Regions from separate parts of the Burkholderia sp. Ac-20344 genome, predicted to be linked through region 2. Evidence: predicted binding sites of a transcription regulator. Region 2 holds the regulator's gene; the other holds the start of a gene.
The links. Region 2 encodes LexA, which represses DNA repair genes until DNA is damaged. Its sites were predicted from a motif close to ACTGTATNNNNATACAGT; they were not measured.
Positions count from the first base shown of each region.

Region 1: the regulator LexA is predicted to act here: its motif matches at 1,444-1,461, upstream of G3N64_RS08925 (DUF2471 family protein).

Region 1 is NZ_JAAGPP010000019.1:48,252-63,585, forward strand. Features, by position in the region: gene G3N64_RS08915 (NAD(P)H-dependent oxidoreductase) at 1-380, opposite strand, end outside; gene G3N64_RS08920 (LysR family transcriptional regulator) at 467-1,360, shown strand; gene G3N64_RS08925 (DUF2471 family protein) at 1,525-1,929, shown strand; gene G3N64_RS08930 (NADPH-dependent 2,4-dienoyl-CoA reductase) at 2,127-4,160, opposite strand; gene G3N64_RS08935 (AraC family transcriptional regulator) at 4,246-5,352, shown strand; gene G3N64_RS08940 (DUF126 domain-containing protein) at 5,292-5,786, opposite strand; gene G3N64_RS08945 (aconitase X) at 5,779-7,026, opposite strand; gene G3N64_RS08950 (MarR family winged helix-turn-helix transcriptional regulator) at 7,211-7,639, opposite strand; gene G3N64_RS08955 (LysR family transcriptional regulator) at 7,731-8,651, shown strand; gene G3N64_RS08960 (MarR family winged helix-turn-helix transcriptional regulator) at 8,733-9,164, shown strand; gene G3N64_RS08965 (HlyD family secretion protein) at 9,229-10,323, shown strand; gene G3N64_RS08970 (DHA2 family efflux MFS transporter permease subunit) at 10,337-11,911, shown strand; gene G3N64_RS08975 (efflux transporter outer membrane subunit) at 11,931-13,367, shown strand; gene G3N64_RS08980 (TIGR02594 family protein) at 13,437-13,847, opposite strand; gene G3N64_RS08985 (helix-turn-helix transcriptional regulator) at 14,065-14,808, opposite strand; gene G3N64_RS08990 (cupin domain-containing protein) at 14,960-15,334, shown strand, end outside.
Region 2 is NZ_JAAGPP010000094.1:19,198-34,531, forward strand. Features, by position in the region: gene G3N64_RS25380 (permease) at 1-883, shown strand, start outside; gene G3N64_RS25385 (hypothetical protein) at 985-1,407, shown strand; gene G3N64_RS25390 (ABC transporter permease) at 1,444-2,277, opposite strand; gene nodI (nodulation factor ABC transporter ATP-binding protein NodI) at 2,284-3,198, opposite strand; gene G3N64_RS25400 (universal stress protein) at 3,536-4,033, shown strand; gene G3N64_RS25405 (DUF2939 domain-containing protein) at 4,131-4,850, opposite strand; gene G3N64_RS25410 (hypothetical protein) at 4,880-5,215, opposite strand; gene lexA (transcriptional repressor LexA) at 5,242-5,889, opposite strand; gene G3N64_RS25420 (sulfate ABC transporter substrate-binding protein) at 6,154-7,191, shown strand; gene cysT (sulfate ABC transporter permease subunit CysT) at 7,314-8,213, shown strand; gene cysW (sulfate ABC transporter permease subunit CysW) at 8,210-9,160, shown strand; gene G3N64_RS25435 (sulfate ABC transporter ATP-binding protein) at 9,174-10,232, shown strand; gene G3N64_RS25440 (CysB family HTH-type transcriptional regulator) at 10,308-11,234, shown strand; gene G3N64_RS25445 (hypothetical protein) at 11,299-11,712, opposite strand; gene G3N64_RS25450 (DUF805 domain-containing protein) at 11,740-12,126, shown strand; gene G3N64_RS25455 (sugar ABC transporter substrate-binding protein) at 12,406-13,356, shown strand; gene G3N64_RS25460 (sugar ABC transporter ATP-binding protein) at 13,502-15,115, shown strand; gene G3N64_RS25465 (ABC transporter permease) at 15,112-15,334, shown strand, end outside.

The DNA.
Region 1 (15,334 bases), on a different contig from region 2:
TCGCCGACGCCGTACGCAAAACCGTATGCATACACGCGCTCGAACCAGCCCTTCATGATCGCCGGCATCGAGAACCACCACAGCGGGAACTGCAGGATCACCGCGTCGGCCCATTTCAGTTTCTCCTGCTCGCGCGCGATGTCTTCGCTTTGCGTGCCGGCCGCGAACGCGCGCTTCGAGTCGAGCGACGGATCGAACCGCGCGTCGGGCGCACGATCGGTCACGTCGTTCGCATCGAATGCCGCCTTCCAGTTCATCGCATACAGGTCGGTCACCTGCACCGTGTGGCCGGCCGCTTCGAGATGCTCGACCGCAAAGTCGCGCAACGCGCCGTTCAGTGAGCGCGGTTCGGGATGGGCATAAACGATCAGCACATTCATGTTCGGTACTCCGTTGATTGAATGACTGCAGGATGCCGCTTCCGAAGGTATATTTGAAATGAATTCACAATATTCCTGGTATAGCCATGAATAATCTCAGACGGCTCGATCTGAACCTGCTCGTCACGCTGGACGTGCTGCTCGCCGAGCACAACGTCACGCGCGCGGCCGAGAAGCTGAACATGTCGCAGCCGTCGGTCAGCGTGCAGTTGCAGAAGCTGCGCGACGTGTTCGGCGATCCGCTGCTGCTGCCGGGGCCGCGCGGGATGCGGCCGACCGCGCGTGCGGAAGCGTTGCGCGAGCCGTTGCGCGATGCGCTCGAAGCGATCGAGCGTGCGGTCATTCCGGCCACGCCGTTCGATCCCGCCACCGCGCGGAACACGTGGCGTGTGGCAGCGACCGACTACGGTGAATCGACGATCGTACTGCCCGCGCTGAACACGCTGCGTTCGGCCGCACCCGCCACACGGCTCGCCGTCGTCGAGTTGGTACCGCCGCGCATCGAACAGGATGCCGAACGAAACGGCATCGATCTCGCCTTCCATACGACCGAAGGGTCGCCGCCCGGCATGCGGCGCCTGCCGCTGTTCGTCGAGCGTTACGTGCTCATCGGCCGCGCCGGACACCCGAAGCTGAAACGGCGCCCGACGCTCGCGCAGTTCGGCGCGCTCGAGCACGTGATCGTGTCGCCCGACGGCGGCGGCTTCTTCGGCGTGACGGACGAAGCGCTCGCGAAGGTGGGCGCCGCGCGGCGCGTCGTGCTGTCGGTGCCGCATTTCCTGTTCGTGATGTCGGCCGTCGCCAGCACCGATCTCGTCGCGATGCTGCCCGAGCGGCTGGTGCGCGATGTGCCCGCGTTGCGTGTCGTGGAAGCGCCGGTCGAGGTGCCCGGCTACGAAATGTCGATGCTGTGGCACGAACGCGTGCATCGCGACCCGGCGCACCGGTGGATGCGGGAGACGATCGCGGCAGCGGTGTAAATCGTTCGCCTGCCCGGTGCGGCCGCCCGCTTCAGTCGCCATCGCATGAAATCCTGCATCCGGGGCTTGAAACCGCGCCGAACACTGTATATATTTACAGTGCTTTTGCACCATTTGACCCGAATTCCGTCATTCACAGACGAACGGACTTTTGTGAGGCGACCATGTTCCAGGCATCCGCATTCGATCCCGAGCAACCCGGCTTCAACCCCGTCCACTTCGAGCGCGCCGCGCAGCGGGCGGTCGTCGATCTGCAGCGTGTCGCGGGCGGCCCCGCGCAGCGGGCGCTCGGCCTGCGGCGCCGCACCCATCCTGCGGCGGTCCGCACGATGAGCTGGCAGGCGCTGCTGAACGTCGAAGAGCTGGCATTCTCGAATGCCGGCTTCCTGAACCGCAACGATCCGGCCGTTGTCGACGCGTTCATCCGGCTGCGCGACAGCCGCCTGGTCGCCGCGGACGTCGAGGAGCCGGTCGACTGGCGCCGCGACGACGACGACCTGCCGGCCATCTACCTGATCGTCAAGGCGATGCTGGACGCAGAAGAGGAAGAACGGGCCGAAGCGGCCTGAGCCGTGTGACGGCCGTTCGCGGTCACGGTCTGTCGGGGTCGCGCCGCCACGCTGCGTGACGACGCGGCCGGCGCTGAGGCTCATTTCAGTCCTGCGCCAGCGTATCGACGCATCGAACGGTGAGCCGCGAACCGCCGCGCAGGCAGATCACCGCCACGCGGCGTACGTCCGGTGGTGGTCCTTGCTGCGTCCGCCCGTTACAGCCGTGCCGCGAGCCGTGACCCCTGATCGATCGCGCGCTTCGCGTCGAGTTCGGCGGCCAGTTCCGCGCCGCCGATCAGGTGCACCGAACGCCCGGCCGCCTGCAGCGGCGCGAGCAGCGCGCGCTGCGGCTCCTGCCCCGTGCAGAGCACGACCGTGTCGGCCTCGATCAGTTCGTGATCGGTGCGCTGCTCGCCGTACGACACGTGCAGGCCGCGTGCGTCGATCCGTTCATAGTTCACGCCGCCGATCATCTTCACCTGCTTCATCTTCAGCGTCGCGCGGTGAATCCAGCCGGTCGTCTTGCCGAGCCCCTTGCCGAGCGGCGCGGCCTTGCGCTGCAGCAGCGTCACTTCACGCGCGGGCGCCGTCACCTGCGCGCGCGTCACGCCGCCGCGCGTCGCAGCCGGGTCGGTCACGCCCCACTCGGCCTTCCACTCTTCCAGATCGAGCGCCGGCGATTCGCCGTCCTGCACCAGATACTCGGCGACATCGAAGCCGATCCCGCCCGCGCCGACTACCGCGACACGCCGGCCGACCGGCTGCCTGCCCGAGAGCACGTCGATATAGCTGAGCACGTTCGGCCCGTCCTGCCCCGGAATCTTCGGGTCGCGCGGCGCGACGCCCGTCGCGAGCACGATCTCGTCGTAGCCGCCCGCGATCAGGTCGCTTGCATCCACGCGACGGTTCAGGTGCAGGTTCACGCCGGTCAGCTCGACCTGGCGGCCGAAGTAGCTCAGCGCTTCGTGAAACTCTTCCTTGCCCGGAATCCGCTTCGCCATGTTGAACTGGCCGCCGATCTCGGCCGCGCCGTCGAACAGGTCGACCTGATGGCCGCGCTGCGCGAGCACGGTCGAGCACGCGAGCCCGGCCGGCCCCGCGCCGACCACCGCGATGCGCTTCGGCTGCGCGGCGGGCGTGTATTTCAGCTCGGTCTCGTGGCACGCGCGCGGATTCAGCAGGCACGACGCGATCTTGTTCTTGAACGCGTGATCGAGGCACGCCTGGTTGCAGCCGATGCAGGTGTTGATCTCGTCGGCGCGGCCCTGCGCGGCCTTGACGACGAACTCGGCATCCGCGAGCAGCGGGCGGGCCATCGACACCATGTCCGCGCAGCCGTCCGCGAGAATCTGCTCGGCCACTTCGGGACGGTTGATCCGGTTGGTCGTCACGAGCGGAATGCCGACCTCGCCCTTCATCTTCTTCGTCACCCATGCGAACGCGCCGCGCGGCACCGACGTCGCGATCGTCGGCACGCGCGCCTCGTGCCAGCCGATCCCCGTGTTGATGATGGTCGCGCCCGCGCGCTCGACAGCCTTCGCGAGCTGCACGGTTTCGCTCCAGTCGCTGCCGTCCGGAATCAGGTCGAGCATCGACAGCCGGTAGATCAGGATGAAATCGCGGCCGACCGCTTCGCGCGTGCGCTCGATGATCTCGATCGGCAGCCGGATGCGGTTCTCGTACGAACCGCCCCACTGGTCGGTGCGCTTGTTGGTATGCATCGAGATGAACTGGTTGATCAGGTAGCCTTCGGAACCCATGATCTCGACGCCGTCATACCCGGCTTCGCGCGCGAGCGTCGCGCAGCGGACGAACGCGCGGATCTGCCGCTCGACGCCGCGCGCGCTCAGTTCGTGCGGCGCGAACGGCGAGATCGGCGACTTGATCTTCGACGGCGCGACCGCGAACGGGTGATAGCCGTAGCGGCCCGTATGCAGGATCTGCAGTGCGATCTTGCCGTCCTCCGCGTGCACGGCTTCCGTGATCTCGCGATGCCGCCGCGCGGCGGCCGACGTCATCAGCGTGCCGCCGAACGGCTTGGTCCAGCCGGCCACGTTCGGCGCGAAGCCGCCCGTCACGATCAGGCCGACGCCGCCGCGTGCGCGTTCGGCGAAATACTCGGCGAGCCGCGGCAGCGTCTTGCGGCTGTCCTCGAGGCCCGTGTGCATCGAGCCCATCAGCACGCGGTTCTTCAGCGTCGTGAAGCCGAGATCGAGCGGTGCGAGCAGGTGGGGAAAGGTCGTGGTCATGATGATCGTGCCAATTCGTGCCGGTAAGCGATGCGTGACATCGTAGGCGCGCGCCGCCTTGAACGTGAGGGGGCAAACAGCCATAATGCTTGTCATTTCCGGCCAAGACGACATGACCTCCCCGCTCGCCAAGGACCGCCTCGGGCTGCGCCGGCCGACGATTCCGGTCGCCTATACGCGCCTGCTGCTACAGGCGCTGGCCGCGCGCGGTGTCGACCTGGCCGCCGTGCGCGCCGGCACCGGCCTGCGCGACGCGGTATTGGCCGAACCGGACGCGCGCGTCGCGCCGTCGCAATGGGGGCGGCTCGTGCTCAACGCGATCGAGATCGGCGGCGATCCGGGCATCGGGCTCGCGTTCGGGCTGCTGCTGAAGCCGACCGTGCACGGCTTTCTCGGCTATGCGACGCTAACCGCGCGGGACATCCGGGAAGCGCTCTCCGTCACGCAGCGCTACTTCCGGATGCGCAACCGTCAATACCGGCTGATCTATGCGGAAGACGAACGCGGCGCGACGCTCGAACTGCATGGCGTGCAGGCGAGCCCCGTGCTGCAGCATCACGTGATGTTCGAATTCGTGCTGACGGGGCTCGCGCAGAACATCTCGCAATGGGCCGGGCGTGCGTCGCCGCCGATCAAGCTCCAATTCGCGTGGCCGGAGCCGCCCTATTTCGTACGCTATCGCGACCAGCTACCGCCGGTCGAATTCGGCTGCGCCGCCAACGCGCTGTGGATCGCGCACGACGTGCTCGACTGGCCGCTGCCGCTCGCCGACGAAGTCGCACACCGGCAGGCGCTCGTGCAAGTGGAGCGCGAATATGCGCAGGTGCGTCAGGAGGAAGGCGATCTCGTCGAACGCGTGCGTGCGGAGCTGGCACGCGGGGCCGGCGATTACCCGGGGCCGGAGACGCTCGCCGACGCGCTGCTCGTGTCGACGCGCACGCTGCGGCGCCGGCTGGAGGAAGCCGGGTCGAGCTACCGGCAATTGCTCGACGAAGCGCGGTTTCGCGACGCGAAGCAGTTGCTCGCCGCGTCGGACCTCGACCTGAAGACGATCGCCGAGCGGCTGCAATTCACCGACCCGGCGAATTTCACGCGCGCGTTCCGGCGCTGGGCCGGGCAGACGCCGAGCGCTTACCGCGAAGCGGCCGGCGGACTGGGCGAACCAGCGCCGCGCGCCGCAGCACCCAGATAGATCCGCGCGCCGCCATCGCCCTCGCCCGCGTCGATCCTCACGTCACCCGCTGCGGCGACGATCGCGTCGTACACGTCATCGGTCACGCACACCACCGGCACCGCGATCGCATACAGCTCGGCCGCCACGATCGCGCCGATCGAGATGATCAGGTCGCGCTCCTTCAGCACGATCCCGACCGGCCCCGTGCCGTTGCGCACGGCTTCCGCGAGCACGCTGCTGCTCGAACTCGAGCCCTTCGCGTGCGGCATGACCATCACCTTGCCGGCGAGGCTCGCACCCGCCTGCGGATGCCCGCGATCGACGATCTTTCCCGCGCCGGAGTCGTAACCGCCCCAGAAGCTGAGCGGCTTGTCGAGCACGAACGGCCGCGCGCATGCGCTGCCCGGCACGAGCGTGTCGCCCGTCAAACCCTTGCCCGTCGCGTCAGTCATCGAATCGCACCTTTCCTTCATACGCCGAACGCACACATTCGCGCATGCTGCCGTACGCGACCGTCACGCCGATGTTCGCGGGCGCATACGACGCCCATTTCCCCGAATTGGTCATCACGAGCCCCGACAGTTGCTTCATCACAGGCGTGATGTACGTGCAGGTGTCGACGACGATCTGAATGCCGCGTGCCGCGAATTTCTCCGCGAGGCCGACCTCGTCCAGCTCCCACAAGATGAACCGGCTTGTGTTCACGTAGAAATCGCAGGCCGGCTTGCCGTCGAACGCGTCGAGCAACGTGTCGAGCGTGCGGAATTCGGCCAGCGAAAAATGCGGCGTCCCGAGTGCCACCGCGACGAGCGCGTCGCCGGCCGCGCCGTGGTTCAGCGTGCGGCGAATCTCGTCGAGATCGGCCATCGCGACATCGACCGTGCGTTGCGCTGCTTGTCCGTGCAATGCGGCGTCGAGCGTCGGCGCCTCGGGCGTCACGCCGACCGCATGGAACAGCGCGACGGCGCCGCTCGACGCGGCGGCCGCACCGAGCGCCTTGAGTTCGTCTTCGGTGGTATTCGCCGGCAGCCCGACGATCGCCGGCACGACCGCGCCCGCGATCCTGCCGATCAGCAACCCGAGCGCGGCGAAATAGATGTCGCGCGACGGCAGATGGCTGAAGTCCGGCGCGTGGAACACGATCCGCGCGGCGCGGTTCGCTTCGACATGCAGCCCCGCATACGGCGCACGGCCGGTGATCGCGGCGGCCAGGTCGAGAAAATCGCCGTACCGGCTCGTACGCGCGCCGAGCACCGAATTCGCGAACACGATCGCATTGGATTCGGCCCACGCGATCTGCTCGCCTTTCGCGGGACGGTTCTTCAGCTGATAGGGCGCGCACGTGAAGCTCGATTCGCAGCCGAGCTGCAGATGCGCGTCCATCAGGCGCTGCGCGTCGCGCTGGATCGTGCGGTCGCCGTGGTACAGCTCGGGATGGATCAGGTCGAGCGACCCGACGTTCAGCGTGGTCGGCACCGCGACCTTCGCGCCGGTGTCGACGAAATACTCGACGAAGTCGAGGCTGGTCTGGCCGTGGTAAAGGCAGCCGTCGATATGCGCGGACGTGATGTCGATCAGGTGCGGCGCGGACATCACTTGCGCCGTGCGCGCGACGATCCGCATCGCACGTGCGACGCCATCGCCGAAATCTCCGCGCAGCATGGCGCTGTCGCGGTCACTCAACTGCAGCATCGGTTGCTCCTCTGACGCGTGCCGGCGGCGCCGGCCCGTGAAATCCGTCAGGGGACTCTACAACTGGAAATGAAAACCGTCCAGATCGACATCAATCCGGAGAGTTTAAAAACCAATTTCAGCTATCGAGCGCCGCCAAAGCGGCCAATGGCTCGAATTCCGCTCCAGTTTGCCGCCGCTCCGCCTAGCGTTGCGCGGTAACACTGAACAGCTCGTCGCGCAGCGCCTTCGCACGGTCGCGGCCGAACTGCGTCTCGAATTCGTCCTGCGCAGCCTGCCACGCCACTTTCGCCTGGGCGAACGTACGCTCGCCCAGCTTCGTGAGGCTCAGCGCATGCGCGCGCGCATCGTGCTCGGACGCGGCCGTTGCGACGAAGCCGTCGCGCTGCAGCGGCTTCAGCGCGCGCAACAGCGTCGTGCGATCCATCACGAGCGTATCGGCAAGTTCGCTCATCAGCAGGCCCGGCCTGCGCGTCAGGTTCGCCATGATCGAGAACTGGGCGGGCGTGACGCCAACCGGGGCCAGATGGCGCTCATAGAGTTGCGTGACGAAGCGCGCCGCCTGACGCAGCGCGAGGCAGTTGCACGCCTGGGCAATCGAAGTGTCGTTCATGCTCCGCAATTTATATGTGCATATGCATAAAGTCAATGTACACTCGGCCGTAACAAGGCCGGCGGCCGGCCCTCGCGTCAAGGAGACGGACATGGACTACATCGACAAGCTGCGGATTTTCCGGTCGGTGGTGGAGATGCGCAGCTTCACGCGTGCCGCCGACATGCACGGCCTCGCGCGGCCTGTCGTGTCGCGCGCGGTCGCGGATCTGGAGGCGCGCTTCGGCAGCCGGCTGCTGCACCGGACCACCCGCCAGGTGTCGCTGACCGAAACGGCCGAGCGCATCTACGAGCGCTGCGCGGCCGTGCTCGACGAACTCGACTCGCTCGAAGCGGAAGCGCAGGCGTCGACACGCGAGCCCGAAGGCCTGCTGCGGCTCGTCGCGCACACGACGGCCGCGCTGAACCGGCTGGTGCCGCTGATCGCCGGCTTCAAGGCCGCACACCCGAAGGTGCGCCTCGACGTGACGCTGACCGAACGCCCGGTCGATCTCGTCGGCGAAGGCTACGACATCGGCATCGTCGTGCCGTACATGCTAACCAACGAATCGACCGTCGTGCGAATGATCGAGCGGATTCCGCTCGTGATCGTCGCGACACCCGCGTACCTGCGCGCCCATTCGCACCCAGTCGCGCCGGCGGATCTCGCCGATCATCTGTTCGTGCCGATGTCGCCGTCGCTGCGCCGGCCCGCGCTGTCGTTCCGCGTCGACGGCGACCTGCTGACCGTGCCGTTCCGCTTCGACATCTCGTCGAACAGCCCCGTCTTCAATCGCGAGATGGTGATGCACGATTTCGGCATCGGCGTCGTGCCGAAAACGCTCGTTCAGGCCGAACTCGCGTCGGGCGCGCTCGTGCAGCTGCTCGCGGATGCCGATCTCGTCGACAAGTTCGTCGAGATCAAGCTCGCGTACGCGAACCGCTCGCTGCTGCCCGCGAAGGTCAAGGCGTTCATCGACTACACGGCCGCCTACTGCGACCGCGAAGGCTGGATCGTGCCGGCGGCGGCCTGACGCCGATTGGTACAGCCGTGACAACAATCTGATCGCGCCCCGCCGCTCGCTTCCCGCCCCATTGCCCCCTAACATGTGTACATGCACAAGACGACGCTCACCGATGACGATTGCTTTGCGGTCCGGCAAGCCGCCCGCCGGATCTCGCAGTTCTACGAGCGTTATCTGTCGCGGGCGGGCGTGACGCCGTCGCAGTACAGCATTCTCGCGCTGCTGCGCGACCGGCCGGGCCTGACGATGGCGACACTGTCGGCCGTGCTGGTGATCGAACGCACCGCGCTGCTGCGCGCGCTCAAGCCGCTCGTCGGCGCGGCGCTGGTGGCGGGCCGGATCGAGCCGCCGTGCCGCCGCCAGACGTTCGCGCTGACCGCGCACGGCGAAACGAAGATCGCCGACGCCCAAGTGCACTGGCTCGCCGCGCAGGAAGCGTTCGAGCAGCGGTTCGGGTCGACGCAGGCGGCCCGCCTGAGAGACGAATTGTTCCGGATCACGCACAACCTGCCGGAACGCTAGCCCCTTCCCCGATCGACGCCATGTCGTCGATCGCTTTGATAAGTGCATATGCATAGGTGAATCGATGGATACGACCCAAGCCGCTGCGTCATCACGTGAAGCAGCCACACTCGACCAGCCCGCGAAGCAACAGCGCCGCGTGCCGTGGATGCGCATCGCGGTGGGTGCCGTCGCCGTCGTCGTCGTCGCCGCCGCGCTCGACTGGCTGTTCGTGCTGCGCTTTCAGGAAAGCACCGACGATGCGTATGTCGGCGGCGACGTGACGGTGCTCGCGCCGAAGGTCAGCGGCTTCGTCGACAGGATCCTCGTGACCGACAACCAGCGCGTGAAGGCCGGCGACGTGCTCGTGCAGCTCGATGCGCGCGACTACGACGCGAAGCTCGCGCAGGCCAGCGCCGAAGTCGACAGCGCACGCTCCGCCGTGACCGAACTCGAGGCGAAGCAGCAACTGCAATATGCGGTGATCGGGCAGCATGCAGCAGACAAGAACGCGTCGGCGGCCGAACTGACGCGTGCCGCATCGGATCGGGTGCGCTACCGCGAGCTCGTGAAATCCGACGCCGTGTCGAACCAGATCGTCGAACGCGCGGACGCCGATTACTCGAAGGCCGGCGCCGCCGTCGAACGCAGCGACGCCGCGCTGCTCGCGTCGAAGCGGCAGCTCGACGTGCTCGGCGCGCAGCTCGCCGACGCACGGGCCCGCGTGAACACCGCGCTTGCCGCGCAACGCGTCGCCGCGCTCAACGTCGAATACACGACGATCCGCTCGCCGGTCGACGGCTACGTCGGCAATCGCACGGGCCGCGTCGGGATGCTCGCGAACGTCGGCGCGCCGCTGCTGACGGTCGTGCCGGCTTCCGGGCTGTGGATCGACGCGAACTTCAAGGAAGACCAGCTTCGCAAGATGCACGCGGGCGATCGCGTCGACGTGTCGCTCGATGCGTCGAACACGAAACTGCACGGCCGCGTCGACAGCCTCGCGCCCGCGACCGGCGCCACCTTCAGCGTGCTGCCGCCCGAGAACGCGACCGGCAACTTCACGAAGATCGTCCAGCGCGTGCCCGTGCGCGTGCATCTCGATCCGCAGCCGGGCCTCGATCACGTGCTGCGCCCCGGCCTGTCCGCGGTCGTGACCGTGCATACCGGCCGTGCGAGCTGAACGGGAGGCGACGATGACCACCGCGTTTTCCGGCGACCCGGCGTCGCAACCGACCAAGCAGCGCGTGTTCGCCTTCGCGCTGATGTGCGTCGGCTTCTTCATGGCGACGCTCGACATCCAGATCGTCGCATCGTCGCTGCGCGACATCGGCGGTGGCTTGTCCGCCAGCCAGGACGAATTGTCGTGGGTGCAGACGGCTTACCTGATCGCCGAGATCATCGTGATCCCGATGTCGGGCTGGCTGTCGAAGGTGATGTCGACGCGCTGGCTGTTCGCCGCATCGGCGGTCGGCTTCACGATCACGAGCATGCTGTGCGGCGTCGCGTGGGACATCAACTCGATGATCCTGTTTCGCGGATTGCAGGGCGCGCTCGGCGCCGCGATGATCCCGACCGTGTTCACCACCGCGTTCGTGCTGTTCCCCGGCAAGCAAAGGCTGATCGCGTCGACGACCATCGGCGCGCTCGCGTCGCTCGCGCCGGCGATCGGCCCCGTGATCGGCGGCTGGATCACCGATCAATGGTCGTGGCACTGGCTGTTCTATCTGAACCTCGTGCCGGGCATCGCGGTGGCCGCACTCGTGCCGCGCTACGTGCACATCGACGAACCCGACCTCAGCCTCATCAAGCGTGGCGACTATCTCGGCATCGTGCTGATGTCGGGCTTCCTCGGCTGCCTCGAATACGTGCTGGAGGAAGGCCCGCGCAAGAACTGGTTCGGCGACGACGCAATCGTGATCTGCGCGTGGATCTCCGGCATCTGCGGCTTCCTGTTCATCGTGCATGCGCTGACCGCGAAGGATCCGATCGTCGACCTGCGCGCGCTCGCCGTGCGCAACTTCGGGATCGGCAGCCTGCTGTCGTTCGTGACCGGCATCGGGATCTTCGTGACCGTGTTCCTGACGCCGCTGTTTCTTGCGCAGGTGCGCGCGTTCAGCTCGCTGCAGATCGGCATCGCGCTGCTGTCGGTCGGCGCGTTCCAGCTGGTCGCGCTCTGCGCGTATGCGTTTGCCGCGCGCTTCTTCAGCCTGCGCGCGCTGCTCGTGTTCGGGTTGATCTGTTTCGGGCTCGGCTGCTACCTGTACACGCCGATCACGCACGACTGGGGCTGGCGCGAACTGCTGCTGCCGCAGGCGCTGCGCGGCATCGGCCAGCAGTTCAGCGTGCCGCCGATCGTGACGATGGCGCTCGGTTCGCTGCCGCAGTCGCGCCTCAAATCGGCGAGCGGCCTGTTCAACCTGATGCGCAATCTCGGCGGGGCGATCGGCATCGCAGTGAGTGCGACGATGCTCAACGACCGGCTGAACTTTCACTACCTGCGCCTGAACGAGCACGTGAGCGCCGGCCAGCCGCAGGTCGCGTCGCTGCTCGATCGCCAGGCCGCGTACTGGGCGTCCGTGGCCGGCAACACGCTGGATACCGCACAAGCCGGGCTCGCGAACCTGCACCACCTGATCTATCGCGAAGCGCTGACGCTCACTTATGCGGATGCGTACTACGCGCTGTCGCTGTGCTTCGTCGTCGCGCTGATCGCAGTCGTCTTCTCCAAACCCATTTCCCTGAACGCGCCGCCGCCGGATGCGCACTGAGGTTGAGGTCATCTCCATCATGAAAAAACTTCTCGTCGCCCTCGCCGTCAGCGCATTCGCCGCAGGATGTGCGGTGCAGCCTGCGCAGCATCCGGCGCTTCAGGATTCGGTTCGAACGCTCGCGCCGGATGGTTGGGATACCGATGTGCCGCGCGCGGACATCGACGCCGCCGCGTGGTGGGCACAATTCCACGATCCCGTGCTCGACAAGTTGATCGCGACGGTGCTCGACGGCAACCTCGATCTGCAGGCGGCCGCCGAACGCGTGAAGCAGGCGCAGGCGCTGACCGTGCAGAAGCGCGCAGTGCTGCTGCCCGAACTCGACGCGACCGCGCATGCGGCCGACGCCCGCCAGAACACGCCGCCGCCGCTCGGCTACGTGCGGCAGGCCGGCGCGGGGCTCGCGCTGAGCTGGTCGCCCGACGTGTTCGGCGGCGAACGGCTCGATCTGCTCGCTGCGCAGGCCGAGCTCGTCGGGCAGAAGCATGCGGAAGATGCAATGCGGCTCGCGCTCGCGGCCGATGCGGCTTCCGCGTACGTCGACCTGCGCTGGGCGCAGCAGGAATTGAAGATCCTGCAGGACAACGCGAAGATCCGGCAGCATGCGCTCGAACTTACGCGCAAGCGGCAGGCGTTCGGGTTGTCGACTGAGCTAGACGTTACCCGCGCGCAGAACCAGCTCGATGCCCTCGAAGCGCGGATTCCGCCGACGCAGGCGCAGATTGCGCATCAGCTCAATCTGATCGCCGTGTATTCGGGGCGCACGCCGGAATCGGTCGATCGGCTCGTGCTCGCGCAGGCCGGGGAGATTCCGGCGCCGCCCGTTGGCGCGCCGGGAACGTTGCCTTCGCAGGCGTTGCTGCGGCGGCCGGATGTGCTGACCTCTTATGCACAGGTCGAGCGGCGGGCGGCGCAAGTCGGTGTGGCAAAGGCCGAGCGGTATCCGAAGTTTTCGTTGAACCTGACGGACGGGATTCTCGCTGCTTCGTATCTCGGGTTGCCGACGTTGACCGATAACCTGTTCAGTGCGGCGTTGAGTGCGACGAGCCCGATCTTCAATGCGGGGCGCATTACCGCCGATATCTCGCAGAGCGAAAGCCGGATGCGCGAGTCGGAACTCAGGTTGCGGCAGACGATGCTGCAGGCGTTGCGGGAAGTCGAGGATGCGCGGGCGAATCTCGCCAGCTCCGATGAGGCAACGCGCAGGCTGGGTAGTGCGCTCGCGGCTTCGGACAAGGCGCTTGGGTTGGCGAATCAGCTCTATAAGGGTGGCGCGACGGATTTTCTGGATGTGCTGTCCGCGCAGGAGGTGTATCTGCGGGATTCGGATTCGCTCAACCAGGTCAAGCGCGAGCATGCGCTGGCGGCAGTGGCGCTGTATCGGTCGCTTGGGGGTGGGTGGAGCAGGAATGACGCGGCGGGTGGGCCGGAGGTGGAGGCAGTGGCGAAGAATTGAAGCCGGGGCCTGATACGAACGTAGGCCACGTGAACGGCCTGCGCCTTTATTCAAACATCGCTAGCGAGATCATCCGGCAACGGGCCAGCGGTATCCAATCACTTCGTTCAGCGGGTACGCGAGCTCGCGGACTTCTTCCAGCTGGTTGCCGCCGAAGAGATACACCTGTTCGTCGTCGTGACGCAGGTAGAAACCGACATGCCCTTTCCAGCTCGCGGGATCGTCGCGCGTCAGGATTGCGATGCAGCCGTAGACCGGGCGCTCCAGCGGCCGGCCCCATTCGAGCCACGAGCGCGCGAGCGCAGACCCCGTGCCGCGAACGCCGGCGTGCGTCATGCACCAGTTGACGAATGACGAGCACCAGGAAATCTTGTCGTCGTAGCCGACCAGGTTCGTCTGGTTGTTGTATTCGACGATGCGCGGGTTGACGCTTCCGGGAGGATGGCGGCGAATGCCGAGTTCGGCCATCGCGACGGGCATCCACGGCGGATGGACGGCGTCCGGCTTGCTCTCGGAGGTTGATCGGGTCACGTCTGCCTCGATTCACGGAGATTGATCGCCAATCGTCGCATGAATCGCGCATGGCGACGAGCCCGCCGTCGACGCGATGCCCAATGTCATCCGCCATCCGGGGCCGGCTTGCCGACCGGCTCCGGTGGAGCGCTTCGCCATGCCGGCATTCGGCGGCCGGGGAGCACTACGGCCTCGGTTGAAGCGCGCGGTATTTCGCGGGTGTCGTGCCCAGCGCCTGCTTGAACATGTTGATGAAGCTCGTCACGGCCTCGTAGCCCAGTTCATCCGAGACCTGCTGCACGCTTCTGCCTTTCGCCAGCGCCTCGAGGGCGACCATCAGATGCAACTGCCGCCGCCATTTGCCGAACGACATGCCGGTCTCCTCGAACAAGCGCCGCGACAACGTCCGCTCGCCCATGCCGATGTAGCGGGACCATTCTTCCACCGTACGGCGATCGCCCGGCGAGGCGATCAGCGCCTGCGCGATCTGCCTGACGCGAGGGTGTCTCGGGATCGGAAAGTACGTGTCCACCCGCTCCATGATGGCCAGCTCTTCGATCAACAGCTCGACCATCAACGCGTCTCGTCTTACGCCGGGTTGGGGCGGCCTGTTTGCCAATTCGACGATGATCTCGCGCAGCATCGGGCTGATGCGCAGCGTGCGGCATTCATCCGGCAGCCCCGTCACCGATGGGTGAATGAAGACGAAGCACCCCTCGGCCGCGGGCGAAGCGCGGCTGACGTGAGGCAGCCCCGCGGGGAGCCACAGTGCGCAATGCGGCGGGATGATCCAGTGAGCATCGCGAGCCTCGCAAGCCACCACACCCTGAAGCGACAGAACCAGCTGCCCGTCCGGATGGGTATGGCGGCGGCCTGCCACGCTTTCACTCAAGGCGCCGAAGCGCGCTGCGGTCACGGAAAAGGTCATCGGTCGAAGAGCCAAGGAACGCACGCCACGGATGGCGAATTACGCTTATTTTTTGTCAAAATACACGATATCCGCAAGCCCACCCCTCCAGTAATCTGCATGCAGGACGACGGACGCCTCCGTCTTCCTGCCCCATGCAACTGGAGAACGAATGTCTGACGCCACAGCGATTGCGCGCATGATCGAATCCCCCGATGGACACCCTGTCCTGCATCCGTCGGGCGCCCGGATGAACATCAAGGTCTTCTCCGCCGAAACAGGCGGGGCTTATTCGCTCATGGAAACCGTGCTGCCCCCCGGCGGAACCGTGCCGCTGCACATCCATGAAGACGAGGACGAGAACAATTTCATTCTCGAAGGCGAGCTGTCGATGCGGATCGGCGATGTCCTGTACACGGCAAAGGCGGGCAGCTATGTGGTCGCACCCAAGGGGATCACCCAGCATTTCCACAATGCCGGCCCAGCGCCCTGCCGATTCCTGACGACCTTCACGCCCGGTGGGGCGGAAGGGTTCTTCAAGGAAGCG
Region 2 (15,334 bases):
CGAGCCGTCGCTGAAGGCCGCACTCGACTACGCGTGGGCGTACGGCAAGGCGATCTGGCAGGCGATGGTGCTGGGCCTGCTGCTCGGTTCGGCCGTGCAGGCGCTGCTGCCCGCGCATTGGGTCGCGCGCGTGCTCGGCCGCACCGGCTTCGGCAGCGTCGCCGCGGGCGGCCTGCTGTCGCTGCCCGGCATGATGTGCACGTGCTGCGCGGCGCCGGTCGTCGCGGGGCTGCGGGCGCGCCATGCATCGCCGGGCGGCGCGGTTGCATTCTGGCTCGGCAACACGGTGCTGAACCCGGCGGCGCTGGTGTTCATGGGCTTCGTGCTGGGCTGGCACTGGAGCGCGCTGCGCCTCGTGCTCGGCGTCGCGATGGTGTTCGGGATCGGCTATCTGCTGAACCGGATCGCACGCCCTGAAGACGCCCGCATCGACGATGCGCAGCTCGCCGCGCTGGCGGCCGAGCAGGCCGCGGCCGGCAATCCGTTCGCCCGCTGGATGAAGCTGCTCGGGCGCATGGCCGTGCGGCTCGTGCCCGAATACATCGTGCTCGTGCTGCTGCTCGGCGCTGCGCGCGCGTGGCTGTTCCCGCATATCGGCCCGGACATCGGCAATCATCTCGGCTGGATCGTCGCGTTCGCGGTCGCGGGCATGCTGTTCGTGATCCCGACGGCCGGCGAGGTGCCGATCATCCAGGCGATGCTGTCGCTCGGCATGGGCGTCGGCCCGGCCGCCGCGCTGCTGATGACGCTGCCGCCGATCAGCGTGCCGTCGCTCGCGATGCTCGCGCGTTCGTTCAAGCCTTACATGCTGGCCATCGTCGCGATCCTCGTCGTCGTGTTCGGGATCGCGAGCGGCGTGCTCGCGGTCGCGCTCGGGTTCTGACGCGCGCAAGCGATGCGCCAGCCGGGCGCAATCGTCGTATTCATCCGGCGCCGCCGTTTCACGCGTGCGGCGCCATTTACAAGAAGCAAACAGGAAAACGCATGACCCAACCGAAGATTCATCCTCGACTCGAAAAGGCGCTGACGCGCGGCGATCTCGCGATCCGCCAGGCCAATTCCGCGCGGGCGACGGCCGTGCTGAACGCACTCGGCACGATGATCATCGAGGCATCCGCAACGATCGGCGTCGATGCCAGCATCGACATTCCGCAGGGCGACCGTATTTACGATCCGGTCAACGGCCTGTGGCCGCAGAAGATGCTGGTGTCGTTCGACGGCCCGGTGGACGAAGCCGACGCGGACGAATTGCGCTCGGTCTATCTGGTCGCCGACGATCCGGGCACGCAGTTCCGCGTCGAATGGCATCGTGCGGACGGCAAGCTCGGCCGCCAGGAAGGTGGCCCGCTCGCGACCGTCGCGTTCCTGACCGACGTCGAGATTCCGTGGAGCGACGACGACGAGTAACGCCGTCGCATAAGCCGGCGCCCGGTGCGCCGGCCGTCAGCGCATCATCCGCCGCCGGAACAGCCACGCGGACAACAGGAATCCGCCGACCGCGTAGCCGGCGAGCACCGCGACATGCAGCGCGACGTCGGTCGACGGCCGGCCGAGCATCGCGGGCCGGATCAGCTCGACGGCGTTCGCGAGCGGCAGCGCCTGCGCCGCGTGCTGCGCGATCGGCGGCAACTGCGTGGTCGGGAAGAACACGCCCGACAGCAGCAGCATCGGCGTCAGCACGAGCGTCTGATAGAACATGAAGAAATCGTAGGACGGTGCGAGCGCCGTGACGATCATCGCGATGCTGGCAAATGCGAGGCCCGCGAGCGCGATCACGGGCAGCACCGCGAGCATCGACGGAAACTGCGCATAGCCGAGCGCACCCGCGACGAGCATGATCGCGGCCCCCGACAGCATCGCCTTGCTGGCGCCCCAGACGATCTCGCCGAGCACGATGTCGCCGAGCGCGAGCGGCGTATGCATGATCGCTTCCCACGTGCGCTGCACGTGCATCCGCGAGAATCCCGAATACATCGACTCGAAGCTCGCGGACATCATCACGCTCGACCCGACCGTGCCGGCCGCGAGGAACGCGATATACGACACGCCGTCGACATGGCCGAGCATCAGCCCGAGCCCGAACCCCAACCCGAACAGATAGATCATCGGATCGGCAAGATTGCCGAACATCGACGCGAGCGCGAGCTTGCGCCAGACGAGATAGTTGCGCCGCCAGACGGCGATCCAGTTGGTCGCGTTCGCGGGCATTGCGATCGCGAAGCGTGACACGCGCGGCGGTGCCGACGGTGCGGCGGCGGAATAGTTGCGGACGTCCATGATCGATCAGTCCTGCATTTCGCGGCCCGTGAGCCGCAGGAACACGTCTTCAAGATTGGCCGGGCGATGCAGATAGCGCAATCCCGTGCGACCCTTGAGTCGCGCACTGAGCGGTTCCGGGTCGCTCACGTAGCAGAACAGCGTCTCGCCGCTGATCTCCGTGTGCTTCGCGAACGCCGACAGCTCGTCGCGCAGCGTGGCCGGATCGGGCCCGTAGATCTCGATCACGTCGCAGCCGATTTCCGATTCGATCAGCGCGTGCGGCGCGCCTTCGGCAATCTTGCGGCCTTCCTCGATCACGCACAGGCGGTCGCACAGGCGTTCGGCTTCTTCCATGAAGTGCGTGGTGATCAGGATCGTCTTGCCGCGCGCGAGCAGCGAGCGCAGCCGCTCCCACATGAGGTGGCGCGCCTGCGGGTCGAGGCCCGTCGTCGGCTCGTCGAGCACCAGCACATCGGGATCGTTGACGAGCGCGCGGGCGAGCGTCAGGCGGCGCTTCATGCCGCCCGACAGTTCGCCGACCTTCGCATCGGCCTTGTTCTCGAGCTTCGCGAATTCGAGCAGCGGCTTCACGAGCGCGCGTGCAGCCTGCGCCGACATGCCGAAATAGCGGCTGAACACGAGCAGGTTCTCGCGCACGGTGAAGTCGGGGTCGAGATTGTCGAACTGCGGGACGACCCCGACGCGCTGGCGCGCATGCCGCGCACGGGATGGAACCGGTTCGCCGCAGAGCGAAATGGCGCCTGCATCGGGATGCGTGAGGCCGAGCAGCATTTTCAGCGTGGTGGTCTTGCCGGCGCCGTTCGGCCCGAGCAGGCCGTAGCATTCGCCGGCTTGTACGGTGAAGGACAGGCCGTTGACGACGAGCTTGCCGCCATAGCGCTTTTCGACGTTCCGGAAATCGATCGGTGCAGCGGACATGGGCATGTTGTCGTTGTAAGCGGGCGCGGAAGCGTTCCGCTGCCGGAAGCGTGGCCGGTTGGCGAACCGATCGGACGATTGCGTGTCACACGGGCATGACCGAAGCGCACGACGCCTGCGCCTGATGGCACGCTGGAGTACGAACGGGCCATTCTAGTGCATCGGCTGCGTCTCTTCAGGGCATGCCTGCACGGTGCGATGCATGCGCGCACCGATCGTGCACCGCATCATCGCGCACGCGCCGAGCGGGGCGAATCAGCGTTTTCCATCCCTTGCGTCCTGAATTGCGGCGCACCATGATGAATGCGTAGGCTCGGTGTTGCGACAGGGAGGTTTCATGGCTAGCTACAACAAGATTCTGCTGTGTTACGACGGCACGCTCGAAGGACGCAAGGCGCTGCGCTGCGGCGCCAACCTCGCGATGGACCTGAAGGCCGAAACGCATTTGTTGTCGGTCGTCGACATGCGCTCGAGCATTGCACAGAGCGCAGGTTTGCTGACCGACGTCGCGTGCGGCCGGTTCGAGGAAACCGCGCGTGAAATCCTGCAGGAAGGGGTGAACTGGCTGCGCGAGCGCGGCGTGCAGGCCGAAGGCCATTTCGCGTTCGGCTATCCGATCGACGAAATCGCGAATCTTGCGACGGAGCTGAAGGCCGATCTCGTCGTTGTCGGCCACCGGTGCCGCAGCGGGCTGTCGAGATGGTGGATGGGCTCGGGCAATACGCAACTGCTTGATCGCGTGAACTGCAGCATTCTGGTTGCATGTTCGTCGGCGGAAGAGCAGAAGGCCGAAATCGCGCGCGAGCGTGAAGCGGCCACGGCGAACGGCAAATGATCCAATGATTCGATGACTGCCTGACCGGCGAATCGCGCCGGTCAGGCGTCGTGCCACGTCAGTGGCGCGGGCACCGACCGCGGCCTGTCAAGCCCTGTCAAGCGTGCAGGTCGATTGCAGACAACTTCCACGAGAACAGTCCAAAGCGGTGGAATACCGCCGCATAGCGGGTGCCGTCGGCACTACGCTGGTAGGTCACGACGAATTCATCGATATTCCGGTAGCCGGCGCTGGTTTGCTGCTGGTGCGGCGCATGCGTTGCATCGACCGGGCTGGCCGGTGCGGCAGCGGCCGGGGGTGGCGATGACGCGGCTGTAGCGGCCGCGTTGCTGCCCGGAGCGGCTGCGCTCGCCGGAGCCGGGTTGGCCGCCGGTACGGCCGGCGTGTTGCCCGTTGCATGGCTGCCCGGCGGCAGATTCGACCATTCAGGTGGACGCTCGCCCGGATTGCCACGTGGCGGCAATCCGCTCATCAGCGCGGCCACGCCCTCCGGGGTCGCATACGCATCGACCAGCGGGCCGATCAGCGCAGACCCGATCAGCGCACCGATCACCGCGAACGGATTGTTCTTCTTCACCGCGTCGATCCGGCGCATCAATTCTTCCGTGACCTGCTGCTTCAGGCTGATGCGCAGCGACGGAAAATCGACATATTCACTGATAGCCTGCGCATCTCGCGCATCGATCGCCGATTTCAGGCGACCGAGCGCGACGTACGGCGATGCATAGGCATAGCCGACCGCCGCGATGATGGCGACGGCCAGCACGACGATCAGCAGGGGCTTGAGCCGCCATGTGCGGCCCGAAGATCCGGTCACGTTGCCTCCGGTGCGGGGATGTTCCGCAATCAGAGACCGCCTTGCGTGGCCGATCGTTCCTCTGCGATGCAGCGATCGATCATCCGGCACACGGCATCGATCGTGCCGACCATGATCAGGCGCGAACGGCCGTGATAGACGCGCACCGGCGCGCGGCGCGCGGGTTCTGCGTGATTCAGGCCGGCGTTCAGCGATACCCGCGCGAAAGCGGGGAGCGCCGACGGCAGCAGGGACGCCTGCCGTTCGACTGCGACTTCTTCTTGCACGGGCGCCGCGGCGGACAGCGGTGCACAGGGCGTGCGGCCGCGCAGGTGACGCAGGCGACCGAATTGACGGAAAGGCAGCAGACGGGCAAGGCGTTCCATGATGTTCTCCTCAGCGAGACGGAATGTCAGAGTTCGCCCGAGCGGATCAGCCCGACGGCGATGCCTTCCAGCGCGAATTCCGCGCTGCCGGCCTTGACGAAGATGTTTTCGTAATCCGGGTTCTCCGCGATCAGCTCGAGACCGCCTGGCCGGCGCATCAGGCGCTTGACCGTGACGTCGTCGCCGAGACGCGCGACGATGATCTGGCCGTCCTTCGCTTCGGTGCGCTTCTGCACGGCGAGGAGGTCGCCATCGAGGATGCCGGCGTCGCGCATCGACAGGCCGCGCACTTTCAGCAGGTAGTCGGGCTTGCTGGAGAACAGCGCGGGATCGCACGCGTAATGCTGCGAGATGTGCTCCTGCGCGAGGATCGGGCTACCGGCCGCGACACGGCCGACGAGCGGCAGCGACAGCTGCATCAGGCCGGCGTGCGGCAGCGTGAACTGGTGCGGGGCATCCTCGATGCCGAGCAGGCGGATGCCGCGCGACGCGCCGGCGGCCAGCTCGATCACGCCTTTGCGCGCCAGTGCGCGCAGGTGCTCCTCGGCCGCATTCGGCGAGCTGAAGCCCAGTTCGGCCGCGATCTCGGCACGGGTAGGCGGGAATCCGGAGCGCTCGATCGCGCGACGGATCAAGTCGAACACTTGCTGCTGACGGGCGGTGAGTTTGGTCATGGCTCAACTGTATGGATAGACAGTGAGCTGTATTTTTATACAGTAGTTCGCGAATTTCAAGTGTTACGTGAGGTTCGACGCGATCGCGCCGGTTCCGGCGTGATTTTGCGACGTCCGGACGCCGGTTCATCTGCCGCAACCGTCCATCCCGTCTGCGTTAGCACTTTTGAGTATTAAAAAATGAGGAACGATTATTTTTAATCATGTAACCCGTTCGTTAGACTGGCCCGACATCGCAATACCGACAACACTGGAGAACCAAGGATGGGCAAGCGCAATACGGGGCTGGTGGGCGGAGTGGGCCGCCTGATCGCAACACTCGCGCTGGGCGCGGCGGCGGCGCTGGGCGTCGCGACGCACGCCCAGGCCGATACGACCTTCCTGAACGTGTCGTACGACCCGACGCGCGAGCTGTATCAGGACTTCAACCAGGCGTTCGGCAAGGAGTGGAAGGCGAAGACGGGCGAGACCGTCAACTTCAAGCAGTCGCACGGCGGCTCGGGCGCGCAGGCGCGCTCGGTGCTCGACGGCCTGCAGGCCGACGTCGTCACGCTGGCGCTCGCTTACGACATCGACGCGCTCGCGAACAAGGGGCTCGTCAACAAGGACTGGCAGAAGCGCCTGCCCGACAACGCATCGCCGTATACGTCGACGATCGTGTTCCTGGTGCGCAAGGGCAATCCGAAGGGGATCAAGGACTGGGACGACCTGACCAAGCCGGGCATCTCGATCGTCACGCCGAATCCGAAGACGTCGGGCGGCGCGCGCTGGAACTACCTGGCCGCATGGGCGTACGCGGTGCACAAGCCGGGCGGCAACGAGCAGACGGCGAAGGAATTCGTCACGAAGCTCTACAAGAACGCAGGCGTGCTCGATTCGGGCGCGCGCGGCGCGACCACGAGCTTCGTGCAGCGCGGGATCGGCGACGTCCTGATCGCATGGGAAAACGAGGCATTCCTGTCGGTCAAGGAATTCGGCACCGACAAGTTCGAGATCGTCGTGCCGTCGGTGAGCATCCTGGCCGAGCCGCCCGTCGCGGTGGTCGACAAGGTGGTCGACAAGAAGGGCACGCGCAAGCTGGCCGATGCGTACCTGAACTTCCTGTACAGCCCGCAGGGCCAGGAGATCGCGGCGCGCAACTACTACCGGCCGCGTTCGAAGAACGTGCCGGCGGAGCTGACGAAGCAGTTCCCGAAGCTGAAGCTGTACACGGTCGACGATACCTTCGGCGGCTGGACGAATGCGCAGAAGACGCATTTCGCGGACGGCGGCGTGTTCGATTCGATCTACAAGCCGCAGTAACGCCATAACGACAGCGGCGCGCCACGACAGCGCGCCGCATCCCCGACGGGCCGCCGGCGCGATTCACTGCGCCGGCGTTTGCGTCGGACCCATGAGCAGCATCGACCCAGCAAGAGCATCCGATGACGACGTACACCTTTCGCAAGCCGAGCGCGCTGCCCGGTTTCGGCGTGACGCTAGGCATCACGGTGGCCTATTTGAGCCTCGTGGTGCTGATACCGCTCGCCGCCACGTTCCTGAAGACCGCGACGCTGTCGTGGGACCAGTTCGTCACCGCCGTCACGTCGCCGCGCGTGCTCGCGTCGTACCGGCTGACGTTCTCGGCCGCGCTCGGCGGCGCGCTGATCAACGCCGTGTTCGGCTTTCTCGTCGCGTGGGTGCTCGTGCGCTACACGTTCCCGTTCAAGCGCCTCGTCGACGCAATCGTCGACCTGCCGTTCGCACTCCCGACGTCGGTTGCCGGCATTTCGCTCGCGGCCGTCTACGCGACCAACGGCTGGGTCGGCCAGTATCTCGCGCCGCTCGGCATCAAGATCGCGTTCACGCCGGCCGGCGTGCTGGTCGCGCTGACCTTCATCGGGCTGCCGTTCGTCGTGCGCACGGTGCAGCCGGTGCTCGAGGATTTCGAGCGCGAGCAGGAAGAGGCCGCCGCGTGCCTCGGCGCGTCGCGCTGGCTGACGTTTCGCCGTGTCGTGCTGCCGGCCGTGCTGCCGGCGCTCCTCACCGGGTTCGCGCTCGCGTTCGCGCGCGCGCTCGGCGAATACGGCTCGGTGATCTTCATCGCCGGCAACGTGCCGATGAAATCCGAGATCACGTCGCTGCTCATCATCACGAAGCTCGAGCAGTACGACTACGCGGGCGCGACCGCGCTCGCGGTCGTGATGCTCGTCGTGTCGTTCCTGATGCTGCTGCTGATCAACACGCTGCAATGGTATCTGCAGCGCCGCACGAGCAAGGGTGCGAGCGGCCCCGCGCCCACCACCGTCACCGCTACCGCCACCGCAGCAGGAGGCCAGCAATGAGCCAGGAGGCCACCGTCGTGCTGAAAACCCCGTCTTCGGCCGCGCAAGGGCGCGCCGCGAAGCGGCTCGACCCCGTCAGCGAGTCGCGCGTCGTGCGCTGGCTGCTCACGGGCATCGCGCTGGCGTTCCTCGCGTTCTTCCTCGTCGTGCCGCTCGCTGCGGTGTTCGTCGAGGCGCTGAGAAAGGGCGTCGGCTTCTATCTCGAATCGCTGGCCGATCCCGATGCGTGGTCGGCGATCAAGCTGACGCTGACCGTCGCCGCGATCGCCGTGCCGCTGAACCTCGTGTTCGGCGTGTGTGCATCGTGGGCGATCGCGAAATTCGAATTCCGCGGCAAGGCGCTGCTGACGACGCTGATCGACCTGCCGTTCTCGGTGTCGCCGGTGATCTCGGGCCTCGTGTACGTGCTGCTGTTCGGCGCGCAGGGCTGGCTCGGGCCGTGGCTGCAGGCGCACGACATGCAGATCATCTTCGCGGTGCCGGGCATCGTGCTCGCGACGATCTTCGTCACGTTCCCGTTCGTCGCGCGCGAACTGATTCCGCTGATGCAGGCGCAAGGCACCGACGAGGAAGAAGCCGCGCGCGTGCTCGGTGCATCGGGCTGGCAGATCTTCCGCCGCGTGACGCTGCCGAACGTGAAGTGGGGCCTGCTGTACGGCGTGATCCTGTGCAATGCGCGCGCGATGGGCGAGTTCGGCGCGGTGTCGGTCGTGTCCGGCCATATCCGCGGCGTGACCGACACGATGCCGCTGCACGTCGAGATCCTGTACAACGAATACAACTTCGCGGCGGCTTTCGCGGTGGCGTCGGTGCTCGCGCTGCTCGCGCTCGTCACGCTCGCGCTGAAGCTGCTCGCCGAGCGCCACCTCGCCGCCGAACTGGCCGGCGCGCGCGACACCGTTCCCGCACATGCCGGCCCCGTCGCCGCCGTTTCGTCGAAATCGTAAAGAGGCAACCAGAATGGGTATCACCGTCCGTAACCTTCAGAAGCGCTTCGGCGATTTCACGGCGCTCGACAACGTATCGCTCGACTTTCCGCCCGGCGAACTGGTCGCGCTGCTCGGGCCGTCCGGCTGCGGCAAGACCACGCTGCTGCGCGTGATCGCGGGCCTCGAGCACGCGGATGCCGGCCAGGTCGTGCTGCAGGGGCTCGACGTCGCGTCGGTCGGCGCACGCGACCGCCAGGTCGGGTTCGTGTTCCAGCACTACGCACTGTTCCGCCACATGACGGTCTTCGAGAACGTCGCGTTCGGGTTGCGCGTGAAGCCGCGCCGCGAGCGGCCGTCGGAAAGCGCGATCCGCGACAAGGTGCACGAGTTGCTGAAGCTCGTGCAGCTCGACTGGCTCGCGCAGCGCTATCCGTCCGAGCTGTCGGGCGGCCAGCGCCAGCGCATCGCGCTCGCCCGCGCGCTCGCGGTCGAGCCGAAGGTGCTGCTGCTCGACGAGCCGTTCGGCGCGCTCGACGCGAAGGTCCGCAAGGAGCTGCGCGGCTGGCTGCGTCGTCTGCACGACGACCTGCACATCTCGACGATCTTCGTCACGCACGACCAGGAGGAGGCGCTGGAAGTCGCGGACCGCATCGTCGTGCTGAACCGCGGCCACGTCGAGCAGGTCGGCAGCCCGCAGGACGTCTACGATCATCCGCAAAGCGCGTTCGTCTACGAGTTCCTCGGCGCGGCGAACCGGCTGCCGGGCACGGTCGCCGGGCGTGGCTTCGTGGCCGAGGGGGCGGCCGAGCCGATCGAGGTCGATGCCGATTTCGCGGGTCCTGCGAACGCCTACGTGCGGCCGCACGACCTGCAGCTCTGGCCGGTTGGCGAAGGGCATCGCGACGGCATCGCGGTGGACGTGCGCCGCGTGATTCCGCTCGGCGGGTCGGTGCGCGTGGAGCTCGAGGCGCGTGCAGGCGGCGCGCTCGAGGCGGAACTCGATCGCGATGCATGGCGTGCGCTGTCGCTTCAGGTCGGCGATGGTGCGACGGCCGTGCCGCGCGCCGTGAGGGTGTTTCCTTCGCGTTGACGCCAGAATGCAGGGCAGGGGGCGGAAATTGCTCCGATTCGATAATCAAACAACGACAGCCTAAGAGGCATACCCATGAATTTTCAGCAATTGCGGTTCGTGCGCGAAGCGGTGCGCCAGAACATGAACCTGACGGAAGTCGCGAACGTGCTGTACACGTCGCAGTCGGGCGTGTCGAAGCAGATCAAGGATCTCGAGGACGAGCTGGGCGTCGACATCTTCATCCGGCGCGGCAAGCGGCTGACGGGGCTCACGGAGCCCGGCAAGGCCGTGCACCAGCTGATCGAGCGGATGCTGCTCGACGCCGAGAACCTGCGCCGCGTCGCGCGCCAGTTCGCCGACCAGGACAGTGGCCACCTCGTCGTCGCGACGACGCACACGCAGGCGCGCTACGCACTGCCGAAGGTGATCCGGCAGTTCACCGACGTGTTCCCGAAGGTGCATCTCGCGCTGCGCCAGGGCAGCCCGCAGCAGATCGCGCAGATGATCCTGAACGGCGAGGCCGATCTCGGCATTTCGACCGAGGCGCTCGACCGCTATCCGGACATCGTCACGTTCCCGTGCTATTCGTGGCACCACACGGTCGTCGTGCCGAAGGGCCATCCGCTCGTCGGCCGCGAGAACCTGACGCTCGACGAAATCGCCGAGTACCCGATCATCACGTACGACCAGGACTTCACGGGCCGCTCGCACATCGACCAGGCGTTCACGCAGGCGGGCGCGGTGCCCGACGTCGTGCTGACCGCGATCGACGCGGACGTGATCAAGACGTATGTCGAACTCGGGATGGGGATCGGCGTCGTCGCGGCGATGGCGTACGATCCGCAGCGCGACACGGGGCTCGTCGCACTCGATACGCAGCACCTGTTCGAGGCGAGCACGACGCGGGTCGGTCTGCGCAAGGGCGCGTTCCTGCGCGCGTATGCGTACCGGCTGATCGAGATGTTCGCGCCGCACCTGAACGAAGCGGAAATCGCGGGACTGTTGCGCGAAGCCGTTTGACGCCAGCGCGTCGTGCGTCGTCCGCGTTATCGCTGCGGATGGCGCGACGTCCCTGCACGGGTCGTCATGCATGGGGCGGCGGCAGGCGATCTGCCGCCGCCCTGGTGGTTCGGTTCACGGATTCATCGGCCGCACTCGCGGTTTCCCGTCCGATTCTTCGCCGCATGCGGCGAACGACAGTGTTCGCTTGCCAGCGCAACGACCAGAACAAGAGGGCACGCTTGAACGTCCCGTTGCGGTTTCGGCCATCCGTCATACCGGACGATCTCTTGCCCGGCCATTGTGATTCAATGTGCGTGAATACCGGATGACGTGCGTTCGTGTTGCGCATCGGCCAGCATCCTGACGCGCCGGTCAGCACCGGCGGCACAACGTCGGGACGAAGCGCGGAAAGCAAAGCCGGCAGGCCGTCCGCGTTCACAACACAATGCACGCGAATTGCCCGTTCCGACACACTCGGCGACATAAAGCGCAGCACGCAACACGCGTGACGAAGAGGTAAACAATGAATCTGAAAGGGTTTCTCTTTTCCTTCGAAGGCCGGATCGGGCGCCTGCCATGGTGGATCTACGCGCTGGTTTCCACGGTGCTCAGCGCGATTTTCGATGCGGGTTCGCGCGGCGCGCCGGAAGACGATCTGCCGCTGCTGGCGATGCTGGTGCTCGTCGCCGTTGCGGTCATCGCGGTGTGGTCGTCGATTGCAGTCGGCGTGAAGCGGCTGCACGACATCGACAAGTCGGGATGGTGGATGCTGTTGCTGTTCGTGCCGATTGCCGGCGCGCTCGCGTTGTTCGTGATGAACGGCTTCATTGCCGGTACGCCGCACGCGAACCGGTTCGGCGAGCCGCCGTCGGCGGATGAAGACGAGCCGGCGCCGCAGGACCCGGCGTGACGCGCGCTCCGAATAAACCCTTAAATATTGATCAGACAGGTTGCGCGCCGAGACGAATCGGTACAGCATAGCCTTCACTCCGCCGGCGTCCCGCCGGCGGCGGCGCGTAAACGACAGCACGCGCCAGGCAGTCGGCCGTCTGCCTCGCTTCCATTCCGTGGTACCGACAGCAGCATCGATGGCCATTGTCCGGGTAGTGTGGCGCAAACGTTTGCTCGCATTAAAACAACAGTCTAACAATCGTCCGGCCCTTCGGGCCAGTCGCCAGGAGATATGTGTATGAATGTCCTCTTTCGCCGTCGCTTCCTGACCGCCGCGCTCGCCGCCGTCGCAGTCGCCGCCGCACCGGCCGTCCACGCGCAATCGGCGGCCAAGCCGAAGGTCGCGCTCGTGATGAAGTCGCTCGCCAACGAGTTCTTCCTGACGATGGAAACGGGCGCAAAGGAATACCAGAAACACAACGCGAACCAGTTCGACCTGGTCACCAACGGCATCAAGGACGAGACCGATACCGCGAATCAGATCCGCATCGTCGAGCAGATGATCGTGTCGAAGGTCGACGCGATCGTACTCGCGCCGGCCGATTCGAAGGCGCTCGTGCCGGTCGTGAAGAAGGCGGTCGACGCGGGCATCGTCGTCGTGAACATCGACAACCGGCTCGATCCCGACGTACTGAAGTCGAAGAACCTGAACGTGCCGTTCGTCGGCCCGGACAACCGCAAGGGCGCGCGCAAGATCGGCGATTACCTCGCGAAGCGGCTGAAGGCGGGCGACCAGGTCGGCATCGTCGAAGGCGTATCGACGACGACGAACGCGCAGCAGCGCACGGCCGGCTTCGACGACGCGATGAAGGCGGGCGGGATGAAGGTCGTGTCGGTGCAGTCCGGCGAATGGGAGATCGACAAGGGCAATGCGGTCGCTGCCGCGATGCTCAACGAATACCCGAACCTGAAGGCACTCCTGTGCGGCAACGACAACATGGCGATCGGCGCCGTGTCGGCCGTGCGCGCGGCCGGCAAGCAGGGCAAGGTGCTCGTGGTCGGCTACGACAACATCAACGCGATCAAGCCGATGCTGAAGGACGGCCGCGTGCTCGCGACCGCCGATCAGTACGCGGCGAAGCAGGCCGTATTCGGCATCGACACGGCGCTCAAGGCGATCGCCGAGCATCGCAAGCAGGCCGACATGTCGGGCGTGGTCGAGACGCCGGTGGATCTCGTGACGAAGTGATGCAACCCCGATGCGGCCGCCGCCCTCAAGAATCTGGCGTGGCGGCCGTTATCCGGGGTGAGCGCGATCACGGCCACTGCATGCACATGCACTTGTGAGCGTCACACCCGCGCGCCGCGTGCGCGCGGCCGCAATCAGGATCGCGATGGACCCGACTTCCCAACCCTCCCGCGCAGCCATTCCCGTGCTGTCCGTATCCGGCATCGGCAAGACCTATGCCGAACCCGTGCTCGCCGACGTCACGCTGACGCTCGAGCCGGGCCACGCGCTCGCGTTGACGGGCGAGAACGGCGCCGGCAAGAGCACGCTGTCGAAGATCATCGGCGGGCTCGTCGAACCGACCGCCGGCACGATGCAGCTCGGCGGCCAGCCGTATGCGCCGGCGAGCCGGACGCAGGCCGAAGCGCTCGGCGTGCGCATGGTGATGCAGGAGCTGAACCTGCTGCCGACCCTGACGGTCGCCGAAAACCTGTTCCTGAACCGCCTGCCGCGGCGCTTCGGGATCATCGATCGCGCGCGGCTGCGCGACGATGCGCGGGCCGCAATGGCGCAGGTCGGGCTCGATTCGGTCGATCCCGATACGCCGGTGGGCGCGCTCGGCATCGGCCACCAGCAGATGGTCGAGATCGCGCGCAACCTGATCGGCGACTGCCGCGTGCTGATTCTCGACGAACCGACCGCGATGCTGACCGCGCGCGAAGTCGAGCTGCTGTTCGAGCAGATCGACCGGCTGAAGGCGCGCGGGGTCGCGATCATCTACATCTCGCACCGGCTCGAGGAGCTCGCGCGCGTCGCCGAGCGTGTCGCGGTGCTGCGCGACGGCCGGCTCGTCCACGCGGGCGACATGGCGGCGACGACGTCCGACGGGCTCGTCACGCTGATGGTCGGGCGCGAGCTCGGCGAGCACATCGATCTCGGCGAGCGCCATATCGGCGCGCCGCGGCTCGTCGTGTCGGGCCTTACCCGCGGGGCGGCCGTGCGCGACGTGTCGCTCGAGGTGCGCGCGGGCGAGATCTTCGGCATCTCGGGGCTGATCGGTGCGGGGCGTACCGAGCTGCTGCGGCTGATCTACGGTGCGGATGCGCCGGACGCGGGGACGATCGCGGTCGGCCAGCCGCCGAAGCCGGTGCGGATCGGTTCGCCCGTCGAGGCGGTGAAGCACGGCATCGCGCTGATCACCGAGGATCGCAAGGGCGAGGGGCTGCTGCTGACGCAGTCGATCATCGCGAACGTGTCGCTTGGCCAGCTCGACCGGCTCGCGCGCGGCGGCATCGTCGACAGCGCGCGTGAAACGGCGCTCGCCGAGCAGCAGATCGACGCGCTGCGGATCCGCACGCACGGCGCGACGCAGGCGGTCGGCGAGCTGTCGGGCGGTAACCAGCAGAAGGTCGTGATCGGCCGCTGGCTCGCGCGCGACATGGGCGTGCTGCTGTTCGACGAGCCGACGCGCGGGATCGACGTCGGCGCGAAGTTCGAGATCTACACTTTGATGGGCGCGCTCGCGCGCGAAGGCCGCGTGCTCGTCGTCGTGTCGAGCGACCTGCGCGAGCTGATGCTGATCTGCGACCGGATCGGCGTGATGTCGGCCGGCCGCATGACCGCCGTATTCGAGCGCGGCAACTGGACCCAGGATGCGCTGCTGGCCGCGGCGTTCGCCGGCTTCGGCCGCGAGACGCCGCCGGGCGGCGCGCAGCATCCGGACGCGGGGCAGGCGCCAGGCGCCGCTCCCGGTACTTCGAAGACAGGACGACATTCATGACCCAGCCTCCCGTAACCCCGACCGACGCAGGCGCGCAGCAGGACGTGACGGGGCGCCGTGCGCGCACGCTGTCCGGCACGCGGCTCGGCCTGTCGAACTATCTCGGGCTCGCCGGCGCGCTCGCCGCGATGATCGTGCTGTTTTCGACGCTGAGCTCGCATTTCCTGACCTATGACACGTTCAGCACGATCGCGAACCAGATTCCCGATCTCGTCGTGA